Regions from separate parts of the Oryzibacillus soli genome, predicted to be linked through region 2. Evidence: riboswitches for the same ligand, from Rfam matches in the RefSeq annotation. Region 2 holds a riboswitch; each other region holds the start of a gene.

Evidence for each region. Region 2 has a riboswitch for cyclic di-GMP ahead of ACSEXW_RS11825 (hypothetical protein). Riboswitches for the same ligand answer to the same signal wherever they lie in the genome.
Region 1: another riboswitch for cyclic di-GMP. It lies ahead of ACSEXW_RS06655 (pyridoxal phosphate-dependent decarboxylase family protein); the one in region 2 lies ahead of ACSEXW_RS11825 (hypothetical protein).
Region 3: another riboswitch for cyclic di-GMP. It lies ahead of ACSEXW_RS03915 (glycosyltransferase); the one in region 2 lies ahead of ACSEXW_RS11825 (hypothetical protein).
Region 4: another riboswitch for cyclic di-GMP. It lies ahead of ACSEXW_RS22870 (C40 family peptidase); the one in region 2 lies ahead of ACSEXW_RS11825 (hypothetical protein).

Annotation. Positions count from the first base shown of each region.
Region 1 covers NZ_JBPPGJ010000004.1:137,617-143,067, forward strand. Annotated here, with positions in the region: gene ACSEXW_RS06655 (pyridoxal phosphate-dependent decarboxylase family protein) at 1-1,450, opposite strand, end outside; cyclic di-GMP riboswitch class I at 1,533-1,620, opposite strand; gene ACSEXW_RS06660 (SLOG family protein) at 1,850-2,407, opposite strand; gene ACSEXW_RS06665 (hypothetical protein) at 2,486-2,701, shown strand; gene ACSEXW_RS06670 (GTP-binding protein) at 2,742-4,751, opposite strand; gene ACSEXW_RS06675 (thioredoxin family protein) at 4,860-5,441, opposite strand.
Region 2 covers NZ_JBPPGJ010000007.1:253,961-259,411, reverse strand. Annotated here, with positions in the region: gene ACSEXW_RS11835 (ABC transporter ATP-binding protein) at 1-514, opposite strand, end outside; gene ACSEXW_RS11830 (uracil-DNA glycosylase) at 644-1,210, shown strand; cyclic di-GMP riboswitch class I at 1,288-1,378, shown strand; gene ACSEXW_RS11825 (hypothetical protein) at 1,443-1,679, shown strand; gene ACSEXW_RS11820 (DegV family protein) at 1,760-2,614, opposite strand; gene pyrE (orotate phosphoribosyltransferase) at 3,217-3,858, opposite strand; gene pyrF (orotidine-5'-phosphate decarboxylase) at 3,860-4,600, opposite strand; gene carB (carbamoyl-phosphate synthase large subunit) at 4,613-5,451, opposite strand, start outside.
Region 3 covers NZ_JBPPGJ010000002.1:434,554-440,004, forward strand. Annotated here, with positions in the region: gene ACSEXW_RS03905 (hypothetical protein) at 1-459, shown strand, start outside; gene ACSEXW_RS03910 (GGDEF domain-containing protein) at 513-1,016, opposite strand; gene ACSEXW_RS03915 (glycosyltransferase) at 1,016-1,789, opposite strand; cyclic di-GMP riboswitch class II at 1,910-1,993, opposite strand; gene ACSEXW_RS03920 (ferredoxin family protein) at 2,127-2,414, opposite strand; gene ACSEXW_RS03925 (FAD-dependent oxidoreductase) at 2,411-3,721, opposite strand; gene ACSEXW_RS03930 (electron transfer flavoprotein subunit alpha/FixB family protein) at 3,724-4,797, opposite strand; gene ACSEXW_RS03935 (electron transfer flavoprotein subunit beta/FixA family protein) at 4,836-5,451, opposite strand, start outside.
Region 4 covers NZ_JBPPGJ010000020.1:24,458-29,908, forward strand. Annotated here, with positions in the region: gene ACSEXW_RS22855 (ATPase, T2SS/T4P/T4SS family) at 1-1,172, opposite strand, end outside; gene ACSEXW_RS22860 (CpaE/TadZ family protein) at 1,184-2,080, opposite strand; gene ACSEXW_RS22865 (CpaB family protein) at 2,077-2,781, opposite strand; gene ACSEXW_RS22870 (C40 family peptidase) at 2,940-3,890, opposite strand; cyclic di-GMP riboswitch class I at 3,989-4,079, opposite strand; gene ACSEXW_RS22875 (helix-turn-helix domain-containing protein) at 4,252-5,133, opposite strand; gene ACSEXW_RS22880 (ADP-heptose synthase) at 5,311-5,451, shown strand, end outside.

The DNA.
Region 1 (5,451 bases), on a different contig from region 2:
CCAAGAGCTCGAACAGCTCCTCGTTCAGCCGGTTGGTCTCGGCGATCTGCCCGGTGGAGCAGCGCCCGGCCACTTCGTCCGCGAAACGGGGGCCTACCGGCGCATACAGCCGGAACAAGGAGACGATGCCCGGATTATCGGCATTCACGAGAGTCAGCTCGGGAATCTCCCGGGCCACCTCTTCACGGATACGGTGGCTCACCTCGATGAACTGCGCCAGCAGTCTTTGGTAGCCCTCGATTCCGAATGCGGTCAAGGCGCTGTAAATGCTGACGGCGCTGGCCATCCTGGAGCATTCGAGCGTGTAACCCGTATGGTATTGGCCGTACCCCCGGTGTCCCACATAAGGCGTCTCCTCGGGCTCCAGATCCAAGAGCTTCAGATCCGATGCGTTGCGGACCATGAACAGGCTCGTCACGTACGGCGTCTGGCCCAGCTTCTGGAAGTCGAAACAGAGTGAATCAGCCAGGTTCAGGTGCCGGAGCCTGCGGTGAATGGCGTGCAGAGGCTTCAGCGCCGTAATAGGCAGCCCAAGCGGGTTACGGTCGAAGTCATACCCGTTGAAGAACGCGAAAAATCCGCCCAGCGCCGAATCGGCATGGATATGGGGATCAGGCAAGCCGTGGGCTTGTGCGATCTCACGGGAGACGGCGCTGACGCCCTGCACATCGTCGATGCCCAAGGCATCCGTCGTCCCCGTCGTGGCGACGATATAAGCGGGAATTCCGCCTTGGCGGATTACCTGCAGCAGCTTGTCCCGCAGATCATCCAGGTCCATGCTGCTGTCGCGGCGGGTGCGCACCCGGATCAGCCGATCCGTGCCGAGACCGGTGGCCTGGACCGATTTATAGAGGCTGTAGTGGGCCGCTTCCGAGCAGAAGGCGTACAGGTTCCGCGGCACTCCGGTCTGTTGAGCGTCCGGCGCAAGCTTGGCAATGGCCAGACGGAGACCTGTAAAGACCGCCCCTTGACCGCCCCAGGTCGTATAGCCGCCGCTTAGCATGGGGTCGTATCCGACCAGCTTGGACATCATGCCGATGACGCGCACCTCCGCCTCGGCTCCAGCGGGCCCGTAGACATCCCACAGGTTGTTCCCGTTCACCAGGAAAGCGGCCAGCATGCCGACGATCCCGGGAATGCTCGCCATGGGCAAAATGTTCGTCAAAAAATACTTCGTGTGGTATGGATGGTCATGAAGCAGCTCCAAGAGCTTCGGAACCACATCCTTCATAGGAGCGCCCGATTGGGGTATCGCGCTCTCCTGCAGCAGCTCCCGGTAAAAATGCTCCGAACGCCGCTTCGTTCCGGCCAGATTGACCCGATCCGGATTTTTCAACCGGTCGGCTCCTGCCAGGAGCTCCTCTAAGAGCTCCTGGAGCTGCTGGCGCCGGGAGGGGTCGCCGTCCGCACTGGGAAACCATTCTTGAACCCGATTCAAAGCATGGTTCACGTACATCTCTCCTCTTCTGTCTTTGTAGTGGGCTTGTAAGGGAAAGAAAAAAAACTGGAGCCGGATATGCCACAGTTCAGGAATGGGCAACTGGCTGACTTTCCCGACCTGCGGGAGTAGTCCCTATAGCTTTGCGTCCCTGCCTTTCGGCAGGTTTGCCGGTCACTATTCGATTCAGGTCCAACTTCATCCCCCAATAGGTAGGATAAAGGATGAACGATCTTTGTCACGCAAAAAATGTGTCTAAATTGGAAACTTTTCTGTAATTTGTCGTTTTTAACTCCCGTTTCCATGGGTAAGATTGGCTAATTCCCTGCAATCAGGCGATCTTGGGGTGCGACAAAGAGGACCGGACGCCTCCCTTCGGATGCATCCGGCCCCTGCCGGTCCCTTGTCCCTTTAATCCCAAGCCGGACGTTCCTCGTCCGCCGTATCCTGAAGGTCCTGCGCCGTAATCGTGATGATTCGGTAAGGCTCAATAGCTGCGTAACGCTGAGCCTCCGCACGGAGGTACCGGGGCGAGCCCTCCTTCTCCTCATCATACAGAAGCAAGAGGCCGTCCGTGTTGCGGAGCAAAAACCGGTCTTTGGCCTTGAACTGCCAAGGCCCCTCATACCCGCGCTTGGAGACGCAGGCCTTGTAGTCCGCCCGCGCGAGGAGGCTGCGGTACCATTCCTGCTTCTCCTCGCCCCAGTGCTCCTCCTGGTTCTCGTAAGGGGTGATCACCGCCAGCCGGAGCGCAGGATACTCCTCCCGAAGCTCCAGAGCGGCTTCGGCGGCCCACAGCTCCACCCCCCACTGGCCGCTGACCACCACCCATTCCAGGCCATCCTCCAGCAGGCCCCGGAGCACCTTGGCCACCGCCTTCTTAATAATCGGAATCCCTGGATGCTTCATGGAGTGGATCCCCAGCTCCGATGCCTTGTAGCCTGTGATCAAAATCCGTTCCAGCGACAATCCCCCCTTGTATTCGACACGGATACAGGTTAGCATAAGATGGTAAGTCTAGGAAACTTTGAAAAGGAGAATGCAACCATGGCACGCAACCGCAAGCTGATGACCGACGCCGATTTCCAGGAGGCTATGACCAAGCGGATCCCGATCCGGGTGTTCGAGGACGATATGATCGTGGATCCCAAAGGGCTGATCATCCGGTTCGACGATTCCGTCATCGTCGTACAATCAAGCGTAAGCGAAATTACCTACCATCAACGGAAAAAGTGCGAGTTCTTCGAAAACGAGAGGGACTAGCCCCGCGATTGCCCAGGGGCTCCTTCCGTCGCATGGCACGCTACAGAGCCCGTCGAACCGCCAATATATATTTGGACTGGTCGAGCGGATTCACTCCCCTCCGGGGCCGCTCCACATGAACCTCCGGCGGGCATTCCCGGTATCCACCGAACGATACGGACAGATGGCCCCTTCCCTTGGTCATGGAGCTTAGCCGCGCCGGAAAATCAAGGGAGGTTGCCACCGGGAGCATCCCGGTCAGCTCCAGCCGCTCCCCGCTCAAGACGGGGTTGTCGAATTCCCCCCTCATCAGCACCAGCTCATTCATCACCTTGCCTCCGGCCTCCTCCGGCACGGACAGGCGGAACCGGAGCATCGGCTCCAGCAGCTTGGTTCCCGTGCGCGCCAGCCCGTCCATGATGCCCATCGGCGTCGCCACGACGAAATCCAGCGGATGGGTATGCCACACGTGATGCTCCCCCTCCACCAGCGTCACCTTCAGATCCGTTACCTCCCAGCCGCGCAAGCCCTGCTCCAGCGCCTCCGGGACCCTGCGAGCTACCTCGTTCTGATAGCTCTCCAGAAGGTCTTCTTTCCGTACAATGGAGGCATATTGCAGGCCGCTGCCCCGCTCGCCGGGCTCGATCCGGAACCGGAGTACCGCCCAGCAGGGCTTGGGCATCGTATAGGCGATGAACCCGAAGCCGGCTTCGGCCGGCGTTTCCTTATAAATGACCGTCGGCTCCCCGAAGTCCACGTCCAGCCCGTAGCGGCTCTTCACCAGCTCCGTCAGGACCTCGATCTGGATCGGGCCCATGACCTTCAGATGAAGCTCCCGCTCCTCCTTCAGCCACTGGACGTCCAGATGGGGATCCTCATCCGCCAGCTCCCGGAAGGCGGCTACCGCCGCAGGGAAGTCCTTCTCCTGACGCCACTTCACCTGTACGGTCAGGAGGGGCACCGCCATCCGCCCGAGGTGCGGGATCCGCTCCGGACTGCCGAGAATGTCCCCTACGGCCGCGTGGCTGAAGCCGTACACGGCTCCGATGTCCCCGGCTTGCAGAACCCCGGCGTCCACGGATTTGGGCCCCTCCACCTTGCGGATCTGCGTGATCTTCTCGTCCAGCCCCCGGGTGTGGTTCAGGACGGAATCCCGGTTGCGGAGCACGCCGTCGTACAAGCGGACATACGCCACCCGGCCCATGGCCGCATCCTGCTCCAGTTTGAATACGACGCCCGACAACGGAGCGTCGGACGAGCCTGCCGGTGGCGGCAGCAGGGAAATGATGGCATCCATCAGCGGCAGGATGCCGATGCCTTGACTCGAAGCTCCGAAGAGAACGGGATAAGCTGTGGCTCGCTCCGCCGCGGGCTTCAGAACATCCCTCAGCACTTCTGGCGGCTGTTCTCCTTCCTCCAGCACCTTCATGAGCAGCTCCTCGTCCTGCTCCGCCAGGATCTCGTTCAGCAGCCTGCGGTATTCCGCCGCTTCCGGACAAGCCTCTCCCGAAGCCGTCGCCCCCTCGCCCATAAGATCGAGGACTCCCGTAAACCCATTTTCAACCCCCACAGGCGCCTGGATCGGCACCGCGGCAGGCGAGAGCAGCCTGCGGATCTCCGTGAGAACGCGCAGCGGGTCTGCGCCGATCCGGTCCATCTTGTTCACATAGAGGAGGGTCGGAATCCGCAGCTCCCGCAGCGCCCTCCAGATCACCTCCGTCTGAGCCTGGACGCCTTCCACCGCGGAGAGAACCAGCACGGCGCCGTCCATCACCCGCAGACTTCTCTCCACCTCGGACAAGAAATCCACATGTCCCGGCGTATCCACCACATTTACGGATACTCCCCGCCATTCGTATCGGGTCACCGCCGCCCGGACGGAGATGCCCCGTTCCCGCTCCACGTCCAGCCAATCCGTCTGCGCCGTCCCCGTATCGACGCTGCCTAAGGTCCGGATTCTGCCGCTGGCATACAGAATCCTCTCCGTGGTGGTCGTCTTGCCGGCATCCACGTGGGCGAACACGCCCACGTTCCGGACCCGAAGGCCCTCCCGATTGTCTTCCCCTATCATGCTCAAGCCGCTCCTCCCCGGAACAAAAGAAAAGCTCCCCCGCCCGGAGGGAGCCTCATGTTACGTCCGCAATCCGTCCACGCTTATCCCGCGCTGTGTGCCGGACGATTATACCAGATCACAGGCATCCGCAGGCATCCAGTGCGCATCCTGGCCTTCCCACTTGACGTTGCAGCCGATGGGATTGGTTACGGGCACGGATACCGGCTTGCCGGACACGATCTCCTCCAACGCGCGGTCCAGATCGTTGACCGTGCTCTTGGCGGACTCTCTCGGGTTGTCGATGGCCCGTCCGGTGTAGACCAGCTTCCGCTCTTCGTCGAATACGTAGAAGTGCGGCGTCCGCAGCGCCCCGTAGGCCAGCGCCGTCTGCTGGGATTCGTCGCGCAGGTAGGTCCACGGGAACTTATGGTTCTCCATCTCCTCCACCATCTTCTCGAAGGAATCCTCCGGCTTGGTCTTGACGCTGTTGGAATTGATGCCGACGAAGCGGACGCCCTGGTCCCGGAACCGGTCCGCCGTCTCGCGGGTCACTTCATTGGAGCCGATGACGAAGGGGCAATGGTTGCAGGTGAAGAAGACCACCAGCACCTTCGCATCTGCGAAATCCTTCAAGGCATACGTCTTGCCGTCCGTACCCGGCAGGGAAAAGTCCGGCGCGCTTGCGCCAATGGGCAAGGTAAAGCTCATGGGATCGTCT
Region 2 (5,451 bases):
GCTCGAAGGGACGGTGATGCATCCGTCCGGACAATCCGACGAGACTGAGACAATGGCGGACCCGCTCCTTCCATTGGTTCCTCGGCACCCCGGCCATCCGCAAGGAGAGCTCGACGTTCTCATAAGCGGACAAGAGCGGCAGCAAGGCATAGGATTGAAAAATAAAGCCGATCTCCCTGCGGCGGATCTCCGTCCTCTGCTCATCCGTCCATTCATGGAACGGATGGCCCTTGAACCATATGGTTCCGCGGTCAGGCTGATCGAGCCCTCCGATCAGATTCAGCAGCGTCGTCTTGCCGGAGCCGGATCTTCCCCGCAGCATGACCAGGCTGTTAGGGTGTAGGGTCATATCGATGCCCTTCAACACCTGAATGCGTCGGCCGGCGGTTTGGAAGCCGCGTTCGACCCCGCTAACTGTCAACAGAGGCTCCGTTTCTGACGGTTCAGCTCCTGGGGCGGCTCCGTCCGCACGGGCGGCGGGCGTTTTTTTTGGGAAGCTGGGCCATATCCCCATCCGTTCACTCTCCCTCTATCTGTCTCCTATACGATTAATAGACGTATCCAGCTGGAATTAAGTTACAAGAATGTCCAAAGATTTTTCTTCAATGGGGAATAGTAGAAAAAAACAAGAGGAGGAATCCGTATGGAACCGTTCGTACCCTCCGTCTGGCCGGAAGCGTTGGTCCCGGCTGCGGCCGAAGGCTGTGTCCGCTGCGCGCTGGCCGCACAGCGGAAGAGAATCATCTGGGGAGAGGGCAATCCGGAGGCACCGGTATACATCCTGCTGGACAACCCCGGGGCCAGAGAGACTCCGGAGGGCGAGGCCTTTGTGTGCGGAACCCGGCAAACGCTGCAGCAAGCCGCGCACGAAACCGGCTTCCGGCAGTCGGACCTGTTCGTCACTTATCTGCTGAAGTGCCGGCCTGTCCGCGCTTATGATAAAGAAACGGCAAGAGCCTCCTGCCTGCCGTATCTCGAGGATCAATTGGCCGCACGGAAGCCCAAATTGCTGTTCTGTATGGGGAATGTGGCGCTTCGCGCTTATTGCGGGGATACAGAGGCGGAGGTAAAGGGTCTGCGCGGGAAGCTTCATGAGATCGGCAGTCAGACCGTTGCCGTGACATATCATCCGCTTGCGGTCCGGAGACGTCCCAATTTGTATCCCCTTTTTCTGCAGGATTGGCAGTTGGTTAAGCTATTTTTGGAATGATTCGACAAAAAGTGGGAGTTAAGACTCATGTATAGCAGGAAATCGGATGCTATTCTTGAACTATATTGATGGATCGTTCAGGAAAAAGGCAACCTGAGCCGAAAGGTTCAGGGCGCAAAGCCACGGGTCTAAAGCACTAACCAGTGCCAAGATAGCCGGGTTACCCTTACGGTGCTGCGGACAGCGCCCCTAAGGGCAGCGACCGATTACACCGACAGGGGGAGCCACTGGAATGACCGAGCAACAGCTGATGGATGAAATGTTGGAATTGAAGAAAGAGAAGCACACCCTCACCATGGAGCTTATCGGCGGATGCGAGCACTGTGTCCGGATCTCTTCGAACCACGATTTTAAGACGCCGATTTATTGCGGCCGCTTCACCGGCCCGCTTCACCCCACTTGCTTGGATGTGAAGACTTGTCTGGCTTGCGGGGAATATAGGAAGAACATGCTGAAGATTCCGTCGTGATCGTTTCTCATGGAAGAAGCCTCCCCCTACTCACCATCTGATGAGTAGGGGGAGGCTTCTTCTGTTCCGGAGTGACGGGCTTACTGCTTCATCATCAGCAGGATCCCCACGGTCCCCGGTCCGCAGTGGCTGGAGATTACGCAGCCTGCATCGGTGACGATAACATTCGCGGAGCCGAGCTCCTGCTCCAGCCGCTCCTTCAGCCATTGCGCCGTATCCGGGGCCATGGAGTGGGTGACGAACACCCGGGTCCGGTCGATCCGGTCCCGATGCTCCAGCGCCCGGTCAAGCAGACCGGCGGCCGCCTTATCCATCCGGCCGCGAAGCTTCTCTGCCACGATCATCCGGCCGTCCGTCACCTTGATCACCGGATGGATGCGGAGCAGACTCCCGATGAACAATTGAGTGCCGCTGCACCTTCCACCCTTGTGCAGATAATCCAAGGTATCGATGACGAACTCCGCCTCCACCCGGGCAGTGTCTTCCCGAAGCCGGGCGGCCAGCTCCACGGCGGACGTCATGCCTTGGCGCACATAATCGGCGGCCTTCAGAACCGTCAAGCCGATGCCTGTGGAGAGATTACGGGAGTCGACCACCTGGACGGCGCCCTCCGGGAATTCCGCTGCGGCGATGCAGGCATTCTGGTACGTAGACGATAATTCCGATGAGATGCTGATATAAACGACGGAACAGCCGCTTGCAACCGCGGGCTGGAACACCTCGACAAAATCCGCCGGTGACGGCGCAGAGGTCCGGGGCAAGGAGCCCAGCTCCGCCACCCGGTCGTACAGCTGCCCGGTCGTAAGGTCTCTTCCGTCCCGGTAGGTGCGATCGTCGAACACCACATAAAGCGGAATGATCCGGATCCCATTCGCTTCGATCAGCTCCGGGGTCAAGTCGCAGGTGCTGTCCGCCATGATCTGTATGGTTGACATGTTACCTTCTCCTTCTGGATGAATATGCATGATTTCGTAGATAGCCATTGTAAGGAAATCATCCGACCCCTCCATTATAACGGCGCCATGTCAGCTTTGGGAAGACAAGCAGCGGCAAAATCTGGTCGAAGACGCAAGATGCCCCTAGAACTCCCCCTATCAGAGCCGGAGGTCCCCATATCGGGTATGAACCCGTCGAGGAATAGGTAACGGTTGCCAGAAGCGCTATTTGCCCGTTTGGAGGCATATTCACCTACTAACGGATGCTACAGCGCTTATATATGGGATGAGGATGGTCTGATCCCGCTTATTAAGCCAATAGCGCTCTACAGAACCGTTAGCCATCCAGACCTGCCTCGACAGGTAAAATAGCACCGCTCAGAACCGTTAGAAGAAGGTTGCGAGCGTCACAGGTATCGCAAAAGCGAACGCGTAAACGAACGCAAGCGCGATCGCTACTGCAACCACTACCGCACCCAACAACAAGCAAGCCGTATGCGAGCAGTAAACTGCTGGCCTGCGCCAAAGGCTTGCCCGATCGACCAATAAAAATAAAAAGCCCGCCACCATCCACGGTGACAGGCTTTCCTAGAAACAGATGCTTATTTGCCGAACGCCAGCGGGTCCTTCCGCCAGGACTGGAGGAGCTCCACGTCCTGCTCGCGGATACGGCCCAGCTTGACGGCCGTCTCGATGAGCGCGGAATAGTTGGACAGCGTGTGCAAGGGCATATTCCGCTCGCGGAACGCGGCCTCCGCCTGCTCCAGCTGGTAGGTGAAGATAGCCAGCACGCCCAGGGCATGTCCGCCGGCTTCGTTCACGGCCAGCGCTGCCTTCAGGGAGCTTCCGCCGGTGGAGATCAGGTCCTCGATAACCACGGTCTTGGCACCAGGCTTCAGAATTCCCTCGATCTGGTTCTGCTTGCCGTGGCCCTTAGCCTTGTCGCGGATGTAGATCATGGGCAGATTCAGCTTGTCCGCCACCCAGGCGGCATGGGGGATGCCCGCCGTTGCCGTGCCCGCGATCACCTCGGCATCCGGGTGAAGCTCGCGCACCAGAGCGGCGAAGCCCTCTGCGATCAGATTGCGGATCTCCGGGAACGACATGGTCAGCCGGTTGTCGCAATAGATCGGCGAGATGATGCCGGAGGTCCAGGTGAACGGCTGCTCCGGACGGAGTGCTACCGCTTCGATCTTAAGCAGCGCTTCGGCCACCTGTCCGGCCAATTGATCCAGCTTGCTCATCTTACGCATTCAGCTCCTCGAGTATGGATTCCAGGGCGGTACGGGGGTCGGCAGCCGCCGTAATGGGCCGTCCGATCACCACATAGTCCGTCCCCTGGGCAAAAGCATCCCGCGGCGTCATCACGCGGGTCTGATCCCCCTGCTCGGCTCCGGCGGGGCGGATGCCCGGCGTCACCGTGGCGAAGCCCGCGCCGAGCGCGGACTTGATGGCCGTGACCTCCAGCGGGGAGGCTACGACACCGTCCAGCCCGGCCGACTTCGCCAGGCCGGCGTACCGGAGCACCGTATCCTCGACGGTGCCGGGAATACCGAGCTCATCGTTCATCATAGCCTGACCGGTACTGGTCAGCTGGGTGACGGCGATGAGCATGGGCCTTGCCAGCGTGCCGCCGCTCCGGCCTGCGGCACGCTCCACCCCCTCGCGCGCGGCCAGCATGGCGGCGCGCCCGGCAGCCGCGTGGACGTTGAACATGTCCACGCCCAAGCGGGCGATGCTCTCCGCTCCGCCGGCTACCGTGTTGGGGATGTCATGCAGCTTCAGGTCCAGGAATACCTTGTACCCCTGGTCCTTCAGGCCGCGGACGAAGTCCGGACCCGCGGCGTAGAACAGCTGCATGCCCACCTTCATATAACACGGGATCCCCCGGAGAGCCTCCAACAGCCCCCGGGCCTGCTCCGCGTCCGGGAAATCCAGGGCCACCATGATGCGGCCCGCCATATCCGTACGTGTGATTCCGGCCATTCCGGCGCCTCCTTAGCTCAGAACCGCGTTGGCTGGCATAGGGCTGGAGGAGAAGTTGATCGCTTCCAGCGTATGCAGCAGTGCGCGGACCGTATCCAGGGAGGTCATACAGACGACGCCGTTCTCCACCGCTTCACGGCGGATCCGGAAGCCGTCGCGCTCCGGCGTCTTGCCCTTGGTCAAGGTGTTGACCACGAAGTGGGCTTCGCCGTTGCGGATCAGATCCAGAATGTTCGGGGAACCCTCGGACAGCTTGTTGACCCGCTTCACGCGGATGCCCGCATCCTCGAAGGCTTGGGCGGTGCCGCCGGTAGCCACGATCTCGTAGCCCATCTTGTAGAAGCCGCGGACGATGTCGATGGCTTCCGGCTTATCCTTGTCGGCGACGGTCACGATGAGTGCGCCGGTCGGAGGAATTTTCATGCCCGAGCCAACCAGGCCCTTGTATAGCGCCTTCGCGAAGTTGATATCCCGGCCCATGACTTCGCCGGTGGATTTCATTTCCGGCCCCAGGGTGGTGTCGACGCGGCGCAGCTTGGCGAAGGAGAACACCGGCACCTTGACGGAGACGAATTCGTCCTCCGGCCACAGGCCTTCCGAGTAGCCCAGCTCAGCCAGCTTCTGCCCCATGATGACCCGGGTGGCCACATTGGCCATCGGAATCTTGGTAACCTTGGAGAGGAACGGCACCGTACGGGAGGACCGCGGATTCACCTCGATGACGTACACCTGCTCCTTATAGATGACGAACTGGATGTTGACCAGACCGACCACGTTCAAGCCTTTGGCGATGCGGATGGTAATGTCCACGATCTCCTGCTTCAGTGCGTCGGACAGAGATTGCGGCGGAT
Region 3 (5,451 bases), on a different contig from region 2:
GACGGGTGGGTGCAACCCTGCTTCTTCTATAACGGGAACAAGGACCTCGATGGGATGCTGACCGTGCGCAGCTCCCAACTCTACATCGTGGATGATCTTGTGAAGCTGGAGAGCACCGCGATGCTTCCCGCCGAGGTGCAGCAGCCCTCCGCTGCCCCCGAGCTAACCGTTGATGCCGATGGCTTCCGTGCCCGCAACGCCCGGTATGTTATTTCGAACGAGGCCTATCATCCGATCTGGCAGCTGCACGGTGACGGTATAGCCACGCCATTCTCCATGAACCTGCTGCACAACGGTTTTCAATTGGAATCTAACGACGCGTCCGGAAGGATCTCCATTCACCCCGTGTTAAACGGAATTTACATTCTGTTTCTCATCGTCTCCGTTCTCTTTCATCTTGCCGGGGCCGGACTGCTCGTTTACCACCGTCTCATCAGACCGTCAACCCCAGGAAAATAACAAAGCCCTCTGCCATTGGCAGGGGCTTTGTCGTTTTTCTGGCGCAGAATCTCTTAACGGGGATCATCGCGGTGCAGCGGAGGTAGAGCAAGCCTTCCGTAGGCCTCCTCCAGCAATTCAGGCAAGCTCCGGCTGTCGGGCGGGCAGTGAATGGCAGCACAGGACCATTCGATGTCCACAGGAAGCCGCTTGATCGCTTGGAAGATGTGGTGGCAATATTCCGGCACACGGTCCGCACCCACATCCGGTAGGAGCAGGATGAAGTCGTACCCGGACAGCCGGCAGACCCGATCCTCCTGCTGAAGCCCCCATTGAAGCTCCTTGACGAACCTGGAGAGAATCATATTGCCCTTCGCTCTGCCGAATCTCTCCTTCCACCGGTGGAACCCCCGGAAGTCAATTAAGAGGATCGTTAGCTGCTTCCCGCTTCTGCGTGCCTCATCAGCCAGTTCCGGGAAGATCTTCTCGGCATAGTGCCGATTATAGGTTCCGGTCGCTCTGTCGAAGATGGCGGTTGCCGGCCGCAGTCCGAACAGCTTGCTCCATATCCGCCGCATTACTTATGCTCCGCAACCGGCAGAGCGGTAGTGGGGGACCGCAGGCTCTTGTTGATGGCTCTTCTCTTCACAAGAGCATAATCCGCAAAGCCAATCAAGGACGACCATACCGCCCGCAGATTGACGCTGCTTTCCTCCGATAGATGTGTGAGCCGGACGGAGCATTCTTCGATCAAGTAGCCGGACATCTCAATGAGATCGGTCATTTCCAGCTCATAGAGAAATCCCGTCTCCGTTAGTCTGAGAAAGAGACGGCGTGCCAGGTCCCCATGATACAATTTACAGCCGAATTGGGTATCCGATATCCGGTGACCCAAGACCAGCTTGCGCAGAACGAATAATCCCAGCGTCATCGCAGATCGACCGAAGCCCCTGGTTCTCGAACATACCTTATCTCCAAATGCGGTTACATAGACCGCCCCTACCTTCTCGCTCTTGCTTAACCAAAGCATGATCCCCAAATATTTCTCCAGGGGGACAGGCAGGTCGGCATCGTTCACGAGAATCATCTTGCCGCTGCTGGCCAGTACGCCACGGCGAACGGAATAGCCTTTGCCGTAGCACCGGTCATTGTCCAGTACGGTGACGCAAGGATTCGAAGCCGCAAGCTCCCGGGCGACCGCCAGGGTGTCGGACTCGGATTTTTCCACGACCAGAATGATCTCAAAGGTTCCAATCTCCGGCGTATGCTCCGCCAGCGTCTTGATATACCGTACCGTTTCCGACAATACCCGGCCTTCCTTGTAGCAGGGGATAACAATGCTGAGATCCATGTACACACACCCTTTGGTTAAGTTGTCTGGTGCCCATCCGTACAACGGTTCGGTTCAATCAGCTGGTAAAGCCGGGTCATCCCATTATTTGGTTAAAACGCAGCAAAAGGCCATTCCAAATAAGGAAATGGCCGGTTGCACTAGTTGCTCCATTGAAGCCAAGTGCCCAGATAAGGCTTCAATCTCATCGCATCCATCTACAGTAATCTACATTTATTTACATTATATTTCATGATTTTCCCGGTTCTCAATAGACCTTTTCTACTATATGTCCGAATATTTGGACAAAAAGCCCCACTGTTTTCACAGTGGGGCCATAATTTACGTGACTATCGACTCATCCGAATCGATACGTGATCCCGTACCCGCCCTTCGGGTAACGCCATTCGATGTTGTCCGAGGAGCAGGCGATGCGGCACGTGCCGCACTCGACGCAGTTCTCGTAAGCGACCCGGTTCACCTTGGCCGCCGCATCCCACTCGTACACCTCGGCGGGACAGACGGTGGTGCAGGTTTTGCCGGTGCAGCGGACGCAGACTTCCGCGCTCTTCACGGCCAGGTGGGACGCATCGTCGCACTTGTACCGGATTGAAAACAGCTTATCCGTAATGGCAGCTTGGCTCATCCGTTGATCGACCTCCATCCTTTGACGCCCAGCTTCACCAGGTTCATGGTGCCGCCGGCGGCTTGCTTGATCAGCTGCATAGCCTTCTTCTGCTTCTCGGCCTTGGTGGCGCCGTCCACGAGGAACATCTCATACGCCGCCTGGTTGACTGCCCGGGGCAGCCTCTCGAACAGCAGCTCCGGATCCTGCTCCTTCAGGAGCTTATGCATGCCCTTGTACTTCTTCAGGTCCGCCATGACGAAGGAAGCGCGGATCGCCTGATCGTACTGCTTCATGGCGGCGGCGCTGAAATCCCCCTTCGCCTTGCAGGCGATGACGGCTTCAGCGGCCAGACGGCCGGATACCATGGCCAGGTTCGTGCCCTCCCGGTGCACGAAGTTGACCAGCTGGGCGGCGTCGCCGGTAATGCACCAGCCGCTGCCCGACATTGGCGGGATAGAGTGGAAGCCGCCCTCCGGAATGAGATGCGCCGCATACTCCTTCACTTCGCCGCCCTGGATCAGCTTGCGGATGGACGGATGCTTCTTCACCTCGTCCAGAAGCTCGTGAGGCTTCACCTTCTTCTCCCGCAGGTGGCCGACCATGACGCCGATGCCGAGCGAGATCGATTCCTTATTCGTGTACATGAAGCCCATGCCAGCCATCCCCTTGGAGGTCTCGCCCATAAACTCCACGGTGACGCCTTCGTCCCCCTCCACCCCGAAGCGGTCCTCGATCTTCTCCTTCGGGAGCATGATGATCTCCTTCACGGCCAGAGATACCTCGTCCGGATTCCATTCCCGGTGCACGCCCATGGCTTTGCCTAGGAGGGAGTTGACCCCGTCGGCGATGATGACCACATCGGCGTAGATATCGCCGTCCTCCCGGTCCGTCCGCACGCCCACCACCCGGTCGCCTTCCCGGATCACGTCGACCGCGCAGGTTTCGTAGACCGGCAGTGCGCCTGCCGCTACCGCCTTCTCTGCGAACCATTGGTCGAACTTGGCCCGCAGGCCGGTGAAGCAGTTATATGGGCTGCTGTAAGCCGCATTCCGGTGGCTCAGCATCGTGGAGGAGTCCTTGCCCATCATCCACATGCGCTGCTCCACGATATACCGCTCGATAGGCGGATTCTTCTCCGACAGGAAATCCGGCACCAGCTCCTCGATCTGCTGGCGGTAGAGGACGCCGCCGAAGACGTTCTTGGCGCCCGGGTATTCGCCCCGCTCCAGCAGGATGACCTTCAGCCCCGCACGGGCCAGCGTCAGCGCCGCCGCACTGCCCGCAGGGCCTGCGCCGACGACGACCGCATCGAATTTCTCATTCATGGTTATACCCCTCCCGCTGCTGCGGTCTCCAGCATGGACAAGCCGCCCCGCCGCGCTTTAATCTCGGCCGTTATGGCCGGCACCACCTGGAACAGATCTCCTACGATGGCGTAGTGGGAGATCTGGAAGATCGGCGCCTCCGGGTCCTTATTGATGGAGACGATGATGTCCGAGCTCTGCATGCCCACCGTATGCTGCACCGCTCCCGAGATCCCCACCGCAAAAAACAGCTTCGGCCTCACCGTATGCCCCGTCTGCCCGATCTGCCGCTCGTGGCCCACCCAGCCGGCATCCACCGCCGCACGGGTTGCCCCGACCTCTCCGCCCAGCGCATCCGCAAGCTCCCGGAGCATGGCGAACGCCTCCAGTCCGCCCATGCCCCGGCCTCCGGCGACGATGACCTCCGCCTCCTCCAGGTTCACGTGGCTCACTTCCTCGATGAAGTCAAGGACCTTGGCCGCGATGGACGCCTCCTCGAAGGTCTCCGTCATCCGGACGATCTCGCCGGTCCGCTCCGGTGCCTTGGGCAGCGCCTGGAACACGCCCGCCCGGGCCGTGGCCATCTGGGGCCGGTACTGCTTGCACAGGATCGTCGCCATCATCTTCTCGGAAAAAGCTGGTCGGCTCGCCATCAGGAGCCGTGAGGGATGTGGCTCCACGTCCAGCTCCGTGCAGTCTGCCGTCAGACCCGTGGGCAGGTGGGTCACGATGGCCCCCGCCAGGTCTCTTCCCGTCGCCGTCGCTCCGTACAGGACGATCTCCGGCTTCACCTCACGGAATACCTTGAGGCAGATCTCGCTATAGGGCCGGGTCCGGTAATCCAGCAGCTCCGGCGCCTCCACCAGATAGACCCGGTCCGCTCCGTAAGCGATGGCCTCCTGGGCCAGATGCTCCGCCTGGTGCCCGATCACCAGCGCCAGAAGCGGCGCCTCCAGCTTATCGGCCAGCTTCCGCCCTTCCCCCAGGAGCTGCCAGGATACCTTCTTGGCCGTTCCCCGCCGGTGCTCCACTACGATCATGACGCCGCGGTATGCCGACCAATCCGGTGCCGCCGTCTCCAACCGTTCTTCACTCATCGCATGCCCCTCCTCTTATCTCCCGTTATCCATGCCGCTTACCAGCCCAGCCGCTTCGGCAGCTCCTCCGCCCACAGCTTGCCGGCCAGATCCGTTGCAAGCTCCTGTGCGGTGGCGCCCTCCACCCGTACGGTGTTGGCCTTCTTCAGCTCCGGCACCCAGGTCTTGCCCACGATGGTTGGGGAGCCCTTCAGACCGATCTTCGTCTTATCCAGCTCGGGGAAATCCGCCGCCGTCCAGACCGCCGCCTTGTATCTCGCCGCCCGGATCATGCCGGGGAGCGTGGCCCGCCGGATCTTGTTCAGCTCCTTCAGCGCCGTCAGCAGCACCGGCATGGAGGTCTCCGTCACCTCTACGCCGTCCTCCATCTGCCGGTGAACCCGGACCCGCCGGGTCTCCGGGTTGACGTCCGCCACCTTGCATACATACGTCAGCTGGTCCATGTTCAAGCGGCACGCCACTCCGGGACCAACCTGCCCCGTATCTCCGTCCAGCGTCTGCTTCCCGCAGAACACCATGTCTACGGGGCCCCAGACCTCTCCGATCTTCCGGATCGCCAAGCCCAGCACGTAGGAGGTGGCCAGCGTATCCGCACCGGCGAAGCCCCGGTCGGTAACCAGCACCGCCTCATCCGCCCCGAGGGAGATGCATTCC
Region 4 (5,451 bases), on a different contig from region 2:
TGGGTCACGTACTCCGCAATGCGGCGGACCAGCCTGGCCGGATCCATCCCCCGTTCGTCCATCAGACACATATCGGCAATCGCCTCCGGCACATCCTCCAGATTGGAGGCGTGCAGCGTCGTCATGCTGCCGTCATGCCCCCGGGTGCAGGCCCGGACATATATATTCGCATCGCGGTCCCTGATCTCGGCATGGCAGATCCTCTTGGGCGACTGCCGGAGCGCAAGCTTGAAGGCCTGGGCGCCGTCGTGCTTACGGTCCTCTTCGTCGGTCTCGTATTCGATCACGTTCTTCCCCGGGAAATCCCGCTTCACCATCAGCTCATATCGGGATTCGATGGTAATCAGTCGCTCGTGGTCGGGCATCTCCCGGATCAAGGACTTGATCAGCGTGGTCTTCCCGGAGTTGGTGGGACCGGTGATCACCAGATTGAAGCAGCTGCGTACAAGCAGCCGCAGCAGCCGGGCCATCCGCGGGCACAGCGTCCCGAATTCGGAGGCGGACAGGCGGTCCAGCTCATAAACGGCCGTGGCGTAGAAACGGATGGTCAACGTCGGCACGGATGTGTAGCCGAAGCCCGTCATGGTGACCCGGGAGCCGTCCAGGAGCGCCACCTCCACCCATCTCTTGCGGATGTTCAGCGTGTCCTTATTGAACAGCACCAGATTCTGCTGCAGCCGCTCCAGCTCCTGGATGCTCCGAAACTGCTGCTGGGAGGGAATCGGGACACCGCCCCTCACCTCATAGACCCGCTCCCCCACCACCTGAATCTCCTCCAGACCGTCCTTCCTCTCCAGAATGGACTCCAGCACGCTCCAGCCGAGGATCTCGGCGAAGACCGCTTCGGCCAGACCGGCGAACCGGAGGGAGGCGGGCGGCTGCCGGTGAATCCGCTTCTTGGCGAGCAGATCCTGGACAATGGCCAGCATTCTCCGGCGGTCCCCCTCATATCCGATAACGGCCCGGTTCAGCAGGTGGGTGTACGCCTGCCGCTCCTCTTCGGACCGTCCTCTCGGAGCCGCCAGCTCGGTGCGTATGGCCTCCACCAGCTCGCGGAACCAGTCCGACGCTCCCTCCAGGCTATTCGTCTCCGCTTCCCCGCCTGCAGCATGGACCCTGGCTTCCGAACGGCACCGGTCCGCGAACGACAATACGGAAAATCGCTCTTCCATCCTACGCCCTCCTAACGTCCGTGCAGCATCGGCATCCAGCTCCGCAGCCTGCCGGCGGGGGTTGCCGCTCCCCCCGGGCCGATCCGGATGCCCAACTGGGCGACCAGCAGGTCCGCCAGAGACTCCACGGATTGCAGGAATGGCTTGGTGCGGGTCACATATTCCAGAAGCCGGCCCTGGTTCAGCCATTCCCTAAGCTCCGGATCATAAGCAACGGTCGCCGCCAGCTCCATGCCGGCCTCCTTCCGGATATCCGCCGGCTTGATCCCCCCGGTCCGTCCGGGCTGCCATTGGGTGACGGCCAGAAGAAACGAATCCGGCTCCACGCCGAACAGGGGAGCGACCGTTTTGACCCACCGGGTCATATCCTCCTGAAAATGTCCGAGATCCGGCGTTGTGACCAGAACCTTGGCATCGGCCTCCATGGAAGCCGCAATGGTGGCCGCATTGTCCCAGCAGGCATTCACCTCGATGATGCATAACGGATAGGACTCCCGGACGATCTTGAGCAGATGCCGGATATCGGCCGGCAGGTAGAATTCGGCCTGCTCCCGCTGATTGGCCCCGTACAGAATCTCCAGCCGCCCCGCATCTTTAACCGGCTCGAAGTAAGACTTCAGCCGGCCGGCATACAACGAGCCGGCGCGCATCTCCGCCCGTACCGTATCCAGACCGGTGTACGTCTCCTCCTTGCCTAGGTACCGATGCAGCTTGGAGCTCTTCAGGTTCAGGCATAAGTAGCCTACGGGGGTATCGGACCGCTCTGCCAGTCGCACCGCCGTCCCGAATGCCAATACCGTCGTGCCGATATTGGGAGTCGTCCCGGTAAACAGGATCGTCCGGCCTCTCGTCCCTTCCTCCGCTTCTCTCTGCACCGGGCGTCCTCCCGGCTGCCTTGCTCCGTTCATGGTCCGTCCCCCCTTCCCATTCCGCCGGAGGCCCCCTTCATGGCGATCACCAGCTTGTTGTTCTTGCCCCGGCAAGCCTCATCGAGAATCCGCCACTCCTCCTCCGTCAGGTTCAAGTTCAGCTGCTCCACGGCTCCGTTGGCATCCCGCCGGGAGGCATACATGGCCATCTGGTCGTTGGCCACCTTGGCCGCCAGATGGGGCTGCTTCGGATCGTCCACCTCCGTGTTGGCCGAGGACTTCACGGAGGCAACGATGATATCCTCCGGAAGCAGTCTGACGGTGCCGAGCTTCCCTGAGGCATACACCACCACAAGATCACCGGCCCGGATGCTTCCGGGAACGGACAGGAGGTACTCCTTCGGCACCGGAAACACGGCCTCGTCCGGTCCGGGCAGCAGACGGAAACGGTCCAGCTTCCAGCTCAATACCGGCTCCTCCGTACCCAGCGGAACGACAGCCTCCTGCCCCACCGCCTGGTCCAGATCGGTCAGCATCCCCTCCAGCATGCCTCCCCGTGCCACCGCCCGGTACTCCAGCATTTCCTCCCGAAGGGTGGCCCCCGTAGGGATAAACCGCTTCGGCACCACCACCTGCACCGTCTCCTGCAGCTCCACCTGCCGGATCAGCAGCTCGTACACGCCGTATACCAGCAAAGCGGCCATAAGTGCCGCCGCCAGGCTGATGCCCAAATGTCGCATCCTGCCCACTGCCCTATTCCTCCCTCCGGTTCAAAAACAAATAAGGACGCAAACCAGGCCGATGGCCTTCGTTTGCGTCCTTCGCATAACGGATCTTATGAGTGCTTGATGAAGATGTGCCTTATATTACCAGACGATTGGAAATTCCGTCAAGAGGATTATTTGGTGAAGGTGCCGCCATAAAGGTAACGGTACTCCCAAGTATTCCCCCCGATTGTGTCGATGCGCACACCACCGGATTCCGGGGAGTAGGTCTGCAGCATCTGCCCGTTGCCCAGGTAGATGGCCACGTGGGTGACGGTCTCTGTGGATTCGTCGATCCCGGCGTAGTCGGAAGCCTTGTAGCCCTTATAGGACATGAAGAACATCAGGTCGCCGCGCTTCAGGTTTCTCCAATCGGATGCCACCGGTCCCAAGCTCTTGACATAGTCGGCTTGTCCACGGGAATCGCCTGCGATCACTTCGCGGGTTATGTCCCAGAAGGACTGCTGCACGAAGTCGGAGCAATCGAAGGTAGAGGTGTCGAAGCGGTCGGAGCCGAATTCATACGGGGTGCCCATGTACGTCATCCCCTGGTTGATAAAGCTTTCGATACGCTCGTCCACCGGAAGATCCATTTTGTAAATATCGTTGTTGACCGTTATGTATTTAGTGCTGGAGCTGACATAACCGACGACGCCCTTGGAGTCCTGTGCCTTATACCAGCTGTCGTTCACCTTGGCCAGTATCAGCATATCCTCCCCCGTTGAGAGCAACCGGATGCGGTCCGCCGTAGAGCTGGGAGCGGTTCTGAAGTTGACCCCGTAGATGATCTTGGCATTGCTGATAACCTTTATGTATTTGGAGCTGGAGGATACGTAGCCCGTAACGCCCTGTTGGTCCTGAATGTTGTACCAGTACGGATTCGGCTGTCCGATGACAGTCACGATCTCGCCGGTCTTCAGATACCGGAGCAGGTTGCCGGAGGTGCTCGGTTGATCCCTGAAGCTGACACCCGACACGGCTTGGGCTTTGGTCGGAACGGAATCTTCGGCGTAAGCGGCTATCGGTGCGGCCACAGTGATGCAGAACAAAGCGGCTAACAACAGAGGAAGAATCCGTTTCATCATGATGCAATTACCTCCATAGGTATAGTGTGGAAACCGAAAAGGGGACAACCCTTCCTCTTATGCCGAGTAAGGTTGTCCCGCTGTACGGTCCCTACACTTTCGGCAGCTGGCTGGCATTCCGCGGTTCTCCGCAATTTAGCCCCTGTAGCTTTGCGTCACTGATTTTCATCAGGTTTGCCATTATCGAGGTCAGGTGGTTCGCTTTGGCTTCGTACCCTTATTATAGTTTGTGGGGGTCATAGCCGAATATAAGTCCCAGGGATGGTTTTGTCGGATTTTGGAGCATGCCCCGGGGACTATTGACGGACAGTCAGATTTTGGAGGGTTGACAGCACTTCGCGAACGCAAAAAAGAGGCCTTATCAGCCTCCCGCATCAAACTGCATCTTCTTCCGGAACTCATTGGGAGAGCAGCCCTTAAACTTCCGGAACATCTTGTAGAAATGCGCCATATTGGACATCCCTACCTCTTCTCCGATCTGGGCGATGCTCATGTCCTTGGTCAGGAGCAGAAGCTCGGCGCGCTTGATCTTCTTCATGATCACATAATCCACAAAGGACAGGCCCATGGTCTTCTTGAAAAACTTCACGAAGTAGTGGTAGCTCATATTCGCCAGCTTGCAGGCGTCCTCCACCTGAAGCTTATCCTCAATGCTGCTCTCGATATGATCCAGGACGGGTCGCAGTCTGAGAAGGTCCGTGTTCTCCCGGGTCGGCAGCGCCCGCCGGGTGTCCGCGCGCAGCAGGTTCAGAATGATGGTCTTGATCTGGATGCTGATGGCGATCTCATAGCCCTCCTGCTTGGTCTGGGACTCGCGGAAGATTTCCTTCACACACGCGAAAATACGCTCCCGGACCGCGTCGTCGCCCCGGAGGATGTAATTCAACCGGCTGAGCGGCGCTCCCGAATCCGCGAAGTAGCGGTAATACGGCAGCCCGCTGTGCTCGAGATGCTCCTGGATATCGAATTGGAACACAAGAAAGCTGGCATTGTCGCAGGGATAGTCCTTGTGAAGCTCGTTGGATCCGATCAAGAGCACGTCGCCGGTTTCCAGCACATGAGCCCTGTCATTGATGTAAAAGCCGAAGCGCCCCTTCAGCATGACGATGATCTCGACTTCCTTGTGGTAATGCCAGCGCGGAGGCGTGTTCGAAGCCTTCGGGGAGCCGGATCGGTCGGCGTCGAAGATCTTTACGGCTAGGAAAGGATGCTGGTACTGGATATTCTCACGATGGGACTCCATGGGTTCCTCCGTCGTCGGCGGCCCGGCCGCAGCACGTTTCGTTCTTCTGTCCGCATTGTACCATAATCCCCTCTCCCGATAAATCCGGGGCCGATGATTTTCTTGAGGGCCGAAGCCTGCTATAATAAGGGTCTAGTGTTGAAGTAACTATTGATGCAAGCCGGAGGATATGTGGATATGGCGCGGCGTTTTGTCACCGAAGCGGTAATGATCGCGATCTACGGGCAGCTGATGGTACCGAGCCAGCCTGTGGAATACGTAATGCCCTACTCCAGCCTGATGGAGCTCTATGACCTGATGGAGAGCAAGGATCCCATC